2 regions of the Nocardioides sp. T5 genome follow, and region 2 is predicted to be linked to the other one. Evidence: predicted binding sites of a transcription regulator. Region 2 holds the regulator's gene; the other holds the start of a gene.
What was found. The regulator HrcA, encoded in region 2, represses chaperone genes, less so after heat shock. The targets are predictions, from matches to a motif close to TTGGCACTCGNNNNNNNCGAGTGCCAA.

Region 1: a site for HrcA is predicted at 1,811-1,837, ahead of groES (co-chaperone GroES). Genes of this name have one in related genera too.

The regions. Positions count from the first base shown of each region.
Region 1 covers NZ_CP182415.1:923,668-928,078, forward strand. Annotated here, with positions in the region: gene ACNKF0_RS04445 (glycoside hydrolase family 3 N-terminal domain-containing protein) at 1-578, shown strand, start outside; gene ACNKF0_RS04450 (THUMP-like domain-containing protein) at 592-1,782, opposite strand; gene groES (co-chaperone GroES) at 1,972-2,265, shown strand; gene groL (chaperonin GroEL) at 2,346-3,968, shown strand; gene ACNKF0_RS04465 (GNAT family N-acetyltransferase) at 4,117-4,411, shown strand, end outside.
Region 2 covers NZ_CP182415.1:1,589,487-1,593,897, reverse strand. Annotated here, with positions in the region: gene ACNKF0_RS07785 (16S rRNA (uracil(1498)-N(3))-methyltransferase) at 1-492, opposite strand, end outside; gene dnaJ (molecular chaperone DnaJ) at 498-1,667, opposite strand; gene hrcA (heat-inducible transcriptional repressor HrcA) at 1,664-2,686, opposite strand; gene ACNKF0_RS07770 (MBL fold metallo-hydrolase) at 2,769-3,632, shown strand; gene ACNKF0_RS07765 (hypothetical protein) at 3,713-4,021, shown strand; gene ACNKF0_RS07760 (DUF3097 domain-containing protein) at 4,105-4,411, shown strand, end outside.

The DNA.
Region 1 (4,411 bases), 670 kb from region 2:
AGGCCCGCGGTTCGGCGCCGGCCGCCTCGCGACGGCTGTCCGCCGCCGCCGTGACCGTCACCGACGGAGCGTGCTCGGGACGGCTGGTCGGCGACGTCGTGCACGCCTACGGCGACCCGGGCGCGGTGGGGACCTTCACCCCTGCGGCCCAGGCGGCCGGGATCACGGTGCTGGCGCGCCGCGCAGCACCGGCGACCCTCACCGACGCGAAGCCGCGACCCGAGAGGCGGAAGAAGGAGCGCAAGCGCGCCTACGAGAGCCGCGTGCGCGCCTGGGAGAGGTCCGAGGCCCGCCGCGAACGGCGTCTCGACGCGTGGAACGCCGGCGAGGAGGCCAGGCTCGCCGCGGGCACGCAGGTCGGTTTCACCGGGTTCAAGGACGCGCCGGTCGACGGTCAGGTCGCCGTGGCCACCGACAGCCCGTGGGTGCTGGGCCGGGTGGCCGCTCCGACCCGGATCGCCACCTTCGGGGACACCCCCGCCGCGATGCAGGTGCTGGTCGAGGTGCTGACCGGACAGGCCGCAGCGCCGGGTCGGCTGCCCGTGACCGTGGCGGGCGTCGCACGCCCCGGCTGCTGACGAGAGGCGCCGGTCAGAACGGCTGGACGAGCAGGGCCGTCCCCTGCCCCGACACCCGGGTGAGCACCAGTGTCGCCTCGTTGTCCCCCCGCAGCGACAGCCGCTTGCGCAGCTCCTCGGGGACGACCTGCACCCCGCGCTTCTTGATCGTCAGGCGACCGATCCCGCGCTCGTGGAGGGCCGCACGGAGCTGCTTCTCGCGGTAGGGCAGGTGCTCGACGACGCGGTATCCCCGCGCGAACGGCGTACGGAACGAGGCGTCGCTGGTGACGTAGGCGATGTGGGGGTCGACCAGGCCGCCACCCACGCCGGCGGCGACCGCGGTCACCAGGCCGGCGCGGATCACGGCGCCGTCGGGCTCGTAGAGGTAGGCCCCGACCTCGCGGACCTCGGTCCCCGCCTCCCCGTCGGCGGGGGAGTCCTCGTCGGTGAGGGTGGCGAGACCGTGCTCGCCGATCACGGTGGCGCGGCGGTCGGTGGTCGCAAGGTCGGGGGACCAGAGCACCGCCTCCTTGACGTCACCGCCGTCGCTGACCCACTCCGCCTCGACGCCGACCGGGACCAGGTCGTGACCGATGCCGGGCGCGACCTTGACCAGCGACCGGCGGGCCAGCAGGTCCAGCACCCACGGCCACGGCGGCGTCCAGCCCTCCACGTCGAAGACCCGCCCCCGACCACCCCGACGTGCCGGGTCGGCGAAGGCGGCGTCGAACGCGCGCGGGTCGACGGTCGTCGCGTCACCCACCTGCGCGGCGCCGGGGAGCCCCAGCACCTCGAGGTTCGCGCGTGCCATCGCCGCGCGGACGGGATCGAGGTCGACCCCGCCTGCGACGAGCCCGGCCCGGGCGAAGGCGACGAGGTCGCCGCCGATCCCACAGCCGAGGTCGATGACGCTGCCGCCGGGGATCGCGGCGGCGAGCCGGGCGGCCCGGTGGTCAGCGACCCGCGCCCGCGTCGCCTGCTCGAGCGCGTCGGGGGTGAAGAACATCAGGTGGGCGGCCTCGCCGAACTTCACCACGGCCTTCGCCCGCAGCTGGGCCTGCGTGGTGGCGGCCGCGGCCTTCTCCGCGTCGGGCTCGACCCGGCGTACGTCGCCCGCGACCCGCACCGGGTCGCCCGGGTGGTCCGCCCAAGCCCGGTCGGCGGCCGCGAGCAGGCGGGCGCCCTCGGCCGTGCGCAGCCAGTCCAGCGTCTCGATCTCCACGCCGCCATCCTGTCAGCGGCGGCTCCCGCTAGCACTCGATCGGGCAGAGTGCTAGCGTCTGCTCTGGCACTCTCACCCCGAGAGCGCCAGCGCTCGTGAGCCTGGCACGACCCCCGCGACGGCGTGCCGCCGGATCACGAGCCCACGTCCTGAAGATCTCTCGTACGAGAAAGTGGAGGTTGATCCGAAGTGTCGGTCAACATCAAGCCCCTCGAGGACCGCATCGTCGTCCAGACGCTCGAAGCCGAGCAGACCACCGCCTCCGGCCTGGTCATCCCGGACACCGCCAAGGAGAAGCCCCAGGAGGGCGAGGTCGTGGCGATCGGTCCCGGTCGCATCGACGACAACGGCAACCGCGTCCCGCTCGACGTCGCCGTGGGCGACAAGGTCATCTACAGCAAGTACGGCGGCACCGAGGTCAAGTACGCCGGCCAGGAGTACCTCATCCTGTCTGCCCGCGACATCCTCGCCGTCGTCTCCTGACGCACCTGGCATCCCGGCTGGCCTCGCGCCAGCCGGGATCCGTGCCGTTCGGCCCCGAACACCCCTAGAGGAGCACAGCAATGCCCAAGATCCTGGAGTTCGACGAGAACGCCCGCCGCGCGCTCGAGCGCGGCGTCGACGCCCTCGCCAACGCCGTCAAGGTGACGCTCGGCCCCAAGGGCCGCTACGTCGTCCTCGACAAGAAGTGGGGCGCCCCCACCATCACCAACGACGGAGTGACCGTCGCTCGCGAGATCGAGCTCGACGACCCGTTCGAGAACCTCGGTGCCCAGCTCACCAAGGAGGTGGCCACCAAGACCAACGACATCGCTGGTGACGGCACCACCACCGCCACCGTCCTGGCGCAGGCCATGGTCCACGAGGGCCTGCGCGCCGTCGCGGCCGGTGCCAACCCGATGGGTCTCAAGCGCGGCATGGACGCGGCGGCCGAGGCCGTCGGCGACGCCCTGCGCGAGGCGGCCCGCGAGGTCGAGTCCCGCGAGGACATGGCGTCCGTCGCGACGATCTCGAGCCGCGACAGCCACATCGGCGACCTGCTCGCCGAGGCCTTCGACAAGGTCGGCAAGGACGGCGTGATCACGGTCGAGGAGTCCAACACCATGGGCACCGAGCTCGAGTTCACCGAGGGCATGCAGTTCGACAAGGGCTACATCTCGGCCTACTTCGTCAGCGACCCGGAGTCGATGGAGGCCGTCCTCGACGACCCCTACATCCTTCTCCACCAGGGCAAGATCTCCTCGATCCAGGAGCTCCTCCCGGTCCTGGAGAAGGTCATCGCGACCGGCAAGCCGCTCTTCATCCTCGCTGAGGACGTCGACGGCGAGGCGCTCTCGACGCTCGTGGTCAACAAGATCCGTGGCACCTTCAACGTCGCCGCCGTCAAGGCCCCGGCCTTCGGTGACCGCCGCAAGGCGATGATGCAGGACATCGCGACCCTGACCGGTGGTCAGGTCGTCGCCCCCGAGGTCGGCCTCAAGCTCGACCAGGTGGGCCTCGAGGTCCTGGGCCAGGCGCGCCGCGTGGTCATCACCAAGGACCACACCACGATCGTGGACGGCGCCGGCGACAGCACGGCTGTCGATGGCCGCGTCAACCAGATCAAGGCCGAGATCGAGAACACCGACTCCGACTGGGACCGCGAGAAGCTCCAGGAGCGCCTCGCCAAGCTCGCCGGCGGTGTCTGCGTGATCAAGGTCGGCGCCGCCACCGAGGTGGAGCTCAAGGAGAAGAAGCACCGCATCGAGGACGCCGTCTCCGCGACGCGTGCCGCGATCGAGGAGGGCATCGTCCCCGGCGGTGGCTCCGCGCTCATCCACGCCGTGTCGGTGCTCGAGGACAACCTCGGCCTGACCGGTGACGAGGCCGCCGGTGTCCGCGTGGTCCGCAAGGCCGCCGACGAGCCGCTGCGCTGGATCGCCGAGAACGGCGGCGTCAACGGCTACGTCGTGACCTCCAAGGTCCGCGAGCTCGGCGTCGGCAACGGCTACAACGCCGCCACCGAGGAGTACGGCGACCTGGTCGCCCAGGGCGTCCTCGACCCGGTCAAGGTCACCCGCTCGGCGCTCGTCAACGCGACGTCCATCGCCGCGATGCTGCTCACGACGGAGACGCTCGTCGTGGACAAGCCCGAGGAGGAGGAGCCGGCGGCCGCCGCCGGCCACGGTCACGGCCACGGCCACTGACCGGCCGCTCCACCAGGTCCGTACGGCCCGCTCCGCGCTCCGCCACTTCGGCGGGGGCGGGGCGGGCCGTCGCCATGTGACGCGCGCGTCACACCTCGCACCACCGTTCGAAACATCGCCCGGGCACCATCGGCACATGTTGTGGAGAGTGCGGACGACCCTGGACGACCGTCCCGGTGCCCTGGCCGAGCTGACCACCGCCTGCGGGGCGGCTGGCGTGAACATCCTGGGCCTCCAGGTCTTCCCCGGCGTGGACCGCGTGACGGACGAGCTCGTGCTCCGTACGCCGGGCGACTGGGGGCTCGCCGACCTCGCCGACCTCGTCGAGCGGTCGGGCGCCACCCGCGTGAGCGTGCTCCCGTGCACCGAGGCCGCTCTGGCCGACCAACCGACCCGCTACGTCCTGGCGGCGCGGAGCATCCTCGCCGAGCCGGCCACCTTCC
Region 2 (4,411 bases):
GACGACCGCCGCGAGGTCGGCGGTCGACGCCAGCGGGGTGACGGTCGGCAGCCACGAGCGTCGCGACTGCTTGGCCGCCTCGCGGGCGGTGGCCTGCCACTTCGCGTGCGACTTCGCTGCGCGCTCGCCCTTCCACACCGCCACCGAGCGCGAGGCCGCCCACGGCACGATGCGGTCGACGCCGACCTCGGTGAGCACCTCGACCGCGAGCTCGCCACGGTCGCCCTTGGGAAGGGCCTGCACGACGGTGATCGCCGGCTCGGGCCTGGGGTCCTGCGCGACGGAGGCGACGGTCACGGAGAAGACCCGCTTGCCGGTCGAGGTCACCGATCCCGTCACCGAGGTGCCCCGACCGTCGGTCAGCACGACCTGCTCCCCCTCGCGGAGGCGTCGTACGGCGACGGCGTGGTGCGCCTCGTCACCGGTCACCTCGACGACGGACCCGGGCGCTGCTCCGGCCAGGGACTCGACGAGGTGGACCGGGAGCGACACCCGGCTCAGCCCTGGAAGGCGTCGCGGAGCCGACCGAACATCGACTTGTGCGGCGCCTCGTTGTTGCCGTCGGGCTGCTCTTCGCCCCGGATCGCCGCGAGCTCTCGCAGCAGCTCCTCCTGGCGCGGGTCGAGGCGCGTGGGCGTCTCGACGGCGATGCTGACCACGAGGTCGCCGCGCCCACCGCGCAGGCTCGGCACGCCGAAGCCGCGCACCACCTGCTCGCTGCCCGACTGGGTGCCGGGGCGGATGTCGAGGTCGTACGTCGTCACGGTCTCCGAGGACTCGTCGGACGAGGCGGGCAGGTCGGCCTCGAGCAGCGGAAGCGTGAGCTGGGTGCCGAGGGCGGCCGCCGACATCGGCAGCGAGATCGTGGTGTGCAGGTCGTTGCCGTGGCGGGTGAACGTCGGGTGGGGCTCGACGTGGATCTCGACGTAGAGGTCGCCGGCCGGGCCACCGCCGGGGCCGACCTCGCCCTGGCCGGTGAGCTGCACGCGGGTGCCGTGGTCGACGCCTGCGGGGATCTTGACCGTCAGGGTGCGACGCGAGCGCACCCGGCCGTCACCCGAGCACTCCCGGCACGGGTCGGGGATGATCGAGCCGAAGCCCCGGCACGCCGCGCACGGGCGGAGGGTGCGGATCTCGCCGAGGAACGAGCGCTGCACCACCGCGACCTCGCCCTGGCCGTGGCAGGTCTCGCAGGTCACCGGCTTGGTGCCGGGCGCGGTGCCCTGTCCCTCGCACGCCTCGCAGCGCAGCGCCGTGTCGACCTTGAGGTCGCGGGTGACGCCGAAGGCGGCCTCGGCCAGCTCGACGTCGAGCCGGATGAGCGCGTCCTGGCCGCGGCGGGCGCGCGAGCGCGGGCCGCGGGTCTGCGCACCACCGGCGGCACCGCCACCGAAGAACGCGTCCATGATGTCGGTGAAGCTGAAGCCCTGCCCGGCGCCACCGAAGCCCTGGCTGAACGCGTCACCGCCGCGGTCGTAGGCCGCGCGCTTGCCGGGGTCGCTCAGCACCTCGTAGGCGCGGGAGACGTCCTTGAACCGCTCCTGGGTCTCCGGGTCGGGGTTGACGTCGGGGTGGAGCTGCCGCGCGAGCTTGCGGTAGGCCTTCTTGACGTCGTCGGCGCTGGCGTCGCGGGAGACGCCGAGGATCTCGTACGGGTCCTGGGTCACTGGTTTCCTTCATCGAGGATCCGGGAGACGTAGCGCGCGACGGCGCGCACGGCTGCCATGGATCCGGGGTAGTCCATGCGGGTGGGGCCGACGACGCCGAGGGAGCCGAGGTGGAACTCCTGCGGGCCGTAGCCGGTGGCCACGACGCTCGTGGCCGCGAGCTCGGAGTAGGGGCCTTCGTGGCCGATGCGCACGGTGAGCGCGTCGGTCCCCGACTCCCCCAGCAGCTTGAGCAGCACGACGTGCTCCTCCAGCGCCTCCAGCAGTGGCCGGACGGCGGTGTCGAAGTCGCCGTAGCGGGCCAGGTTGGCGGTGCCGCCGACCGCGACCCGCTCGTCGCTGCGGTGGTCGGACATCGCCTCGGTGAGCACGCCCACGATCGCGCGGGCCGAGTCGGCCTGCTCGGGGCGTACGCCGTCGGGCAGGTCGGCGAGGGCGGCGGCTGCTGCGGCGATCTGCACGCCGGCGCTGGCCTGGTTGACCAGGACGCGCAGCTCGGCGAGGTCGGTGTCGACCACCGGTGCGTCGAGCTCGACGAGGCGCTGCTCGACCCGACCGGTGCTGAGGATCAGGATCACCATCACCCGGGTCGCGGTCAGCGAGACCAGCTCGATGTGGCGGACCGTCGAGCGGGAGAGCGTCGGGTACTGGACGATCGCGACCTGCCGGGTCAGCTGGCTGAGCAGGCGGACCGAGCGCTGCACGACGTCGTCGAGGTCCACGGCACCGTCGAGCAGCGTCGCGATGGCCCGCCGCTCCGCCACGCTCATCGGCTTGAGGGTGGCGAGCTTGTCGACGAAGAGCCGGTAGCCCTTGTCGGTGGGCACGCGTCCGGCACTGGTGTGGGGCTGGTGGATGTAGCCCTCGTCCTCCAGCGCCGCCATGTCGTTGCGGACCGTCGCCGGGGAGACGCCGAGCCCGTGCCGCTCGACGAGCGCCTTCGAGCCGACCGGCTCCTCGGTCGCGACGTAGTCCTCCACGATCGCGCGCAGCACGTCGAGCTTGCGGTCGTCGACCACGTCAGCCCTCCTCTGCACGTCGGTTTCTGGCACTCGGATAATCGGAGTGCCAACTCTACTAGGAGTCCGTAGGCTCGCCGACATGCCCGACACCGCCCCCCGCTTCACCGAGGTCGCACCCCAGGTCTGGGTGGCGCACTACGACTGGATGCAGGTCAACATCACCCTGGTCGGCGGGTCGGACGGCCTGCTGATGATCGACACGCACGGGTCCGCCGCCGAGGCGCGGGTGGTCGCCGACGACGTACGCCGACTGGGCGCAGGTCCGCTGACCGGGCTGGTCAACACCCACGAGCACTGGGACCACCACTTCGGCAACGCCACCATGGTCGAGCAGTTCGGCGAGATGCCGATCCACGCGACGGACTGGGCGGCGGAGCACATGGAGGTGTCGGCCGGTCATGCCTTCGCGCGCTACGAGCAGGACACCGAGCACCCGCGCCGCGAGGAGGTCCTCGCCACCACGCTCCGCCTGCCCACCCGCACCTTCTCCTCCGCGGTCCAGCTCGACTTGGGCAGCCGGGCCGTCGAGCTGATCCACCCCGGGCGCGGGCACACGGCCGGCGACCTCGTCGTCCGCGTGCCGGACGCCGACGTGCTGGTGGGCGGCGACCTCGTCGAGGAGTCCGACCCGCCGTCCATCGGCGACGACTCGTGGCCGCTGGAGTGGCCGCTGACCCTCGACCTGGTCCTCGGCCTGATGAGCGACACCACGGTGGTCGTGCCCGGGCACGGGAAGGTCGTCGACAAGGCGTTCGTCCAGGACCAGCGTGCCGAGCTCGGTGTCATCGCCGAGACCATCCGCGACCTCGCCTCGCGCGGCGTACCGCGGTCCGAGGCCCTCGCGACCGGCGAGTGGCCGTGGGACCCCGAGCTGCTCGAGAGCGCCGTCCGGCTGGGCTACGAGCACCTGCCCCGCAGCCAGAAGCGGCTGCCCCTGATCTAGGGGCCCTGTCGGCGTCCTTCCTGGCTTCCCCCACCCCCCGGGGGCTGGTCCCGGAGAGGCCGGCCCAGTAGGACTGGGGCATGACCGAGAACAGCGAGTCCCAGACCGACAACACCGAGTCGACCGACACGCCGAAGGCGGGCAGCGGCACGAGCCCGGCCGACTCCGACCACTCCGGCGGCACGGCCTCGCCCGACGACGCCACGCTGGGCGGCATCTCCGACGACCAGCTGCCCGAGGACCTGCAGCCCGGTGAGGACAACCCGCTGGCCGAGCCCCTCGACCCGGACGACGAGGCGACCAAGAGCCGCGAGGAGCTCGAGATGGACGCCACCCAGGACGAGGACAGCGGCGACGGCGCCGAGGGCGCCGGCATCACCGGGGGCTGACCTGCGGCAGGCCCGGTCGGTGTGATCCGCGTCGCACGGCGTGCCACCGCGTCCGCGTGGAGCCGGACGCCTAACGTGGACCGGTGACCCGCGATCGCTACGGAACCGACGTCCTTTCCGGCGACTGGCGTGCGCCGAGGAACGGCCGCGCCACCGAGGTGCCGACCGAGATCGGGATGGTCGTCGAGGAGGTCACCACCGACTGGTGCGGCGAGGTCGTCGCCGTCGACCGTGACATCGACACGCTGACGCTGGAGGACCGCCGCGGCAAGCGGCGTACGTTCCCCCTCGGTCCGGGCTTCCTGCTCGAGGGCAGGCCGGTGATCCTCACCCGCCCGGTGCGCGCAGCCGCGCCCGCGGCTCCCACGCGTACGGCGTCCGGGTCCGTCG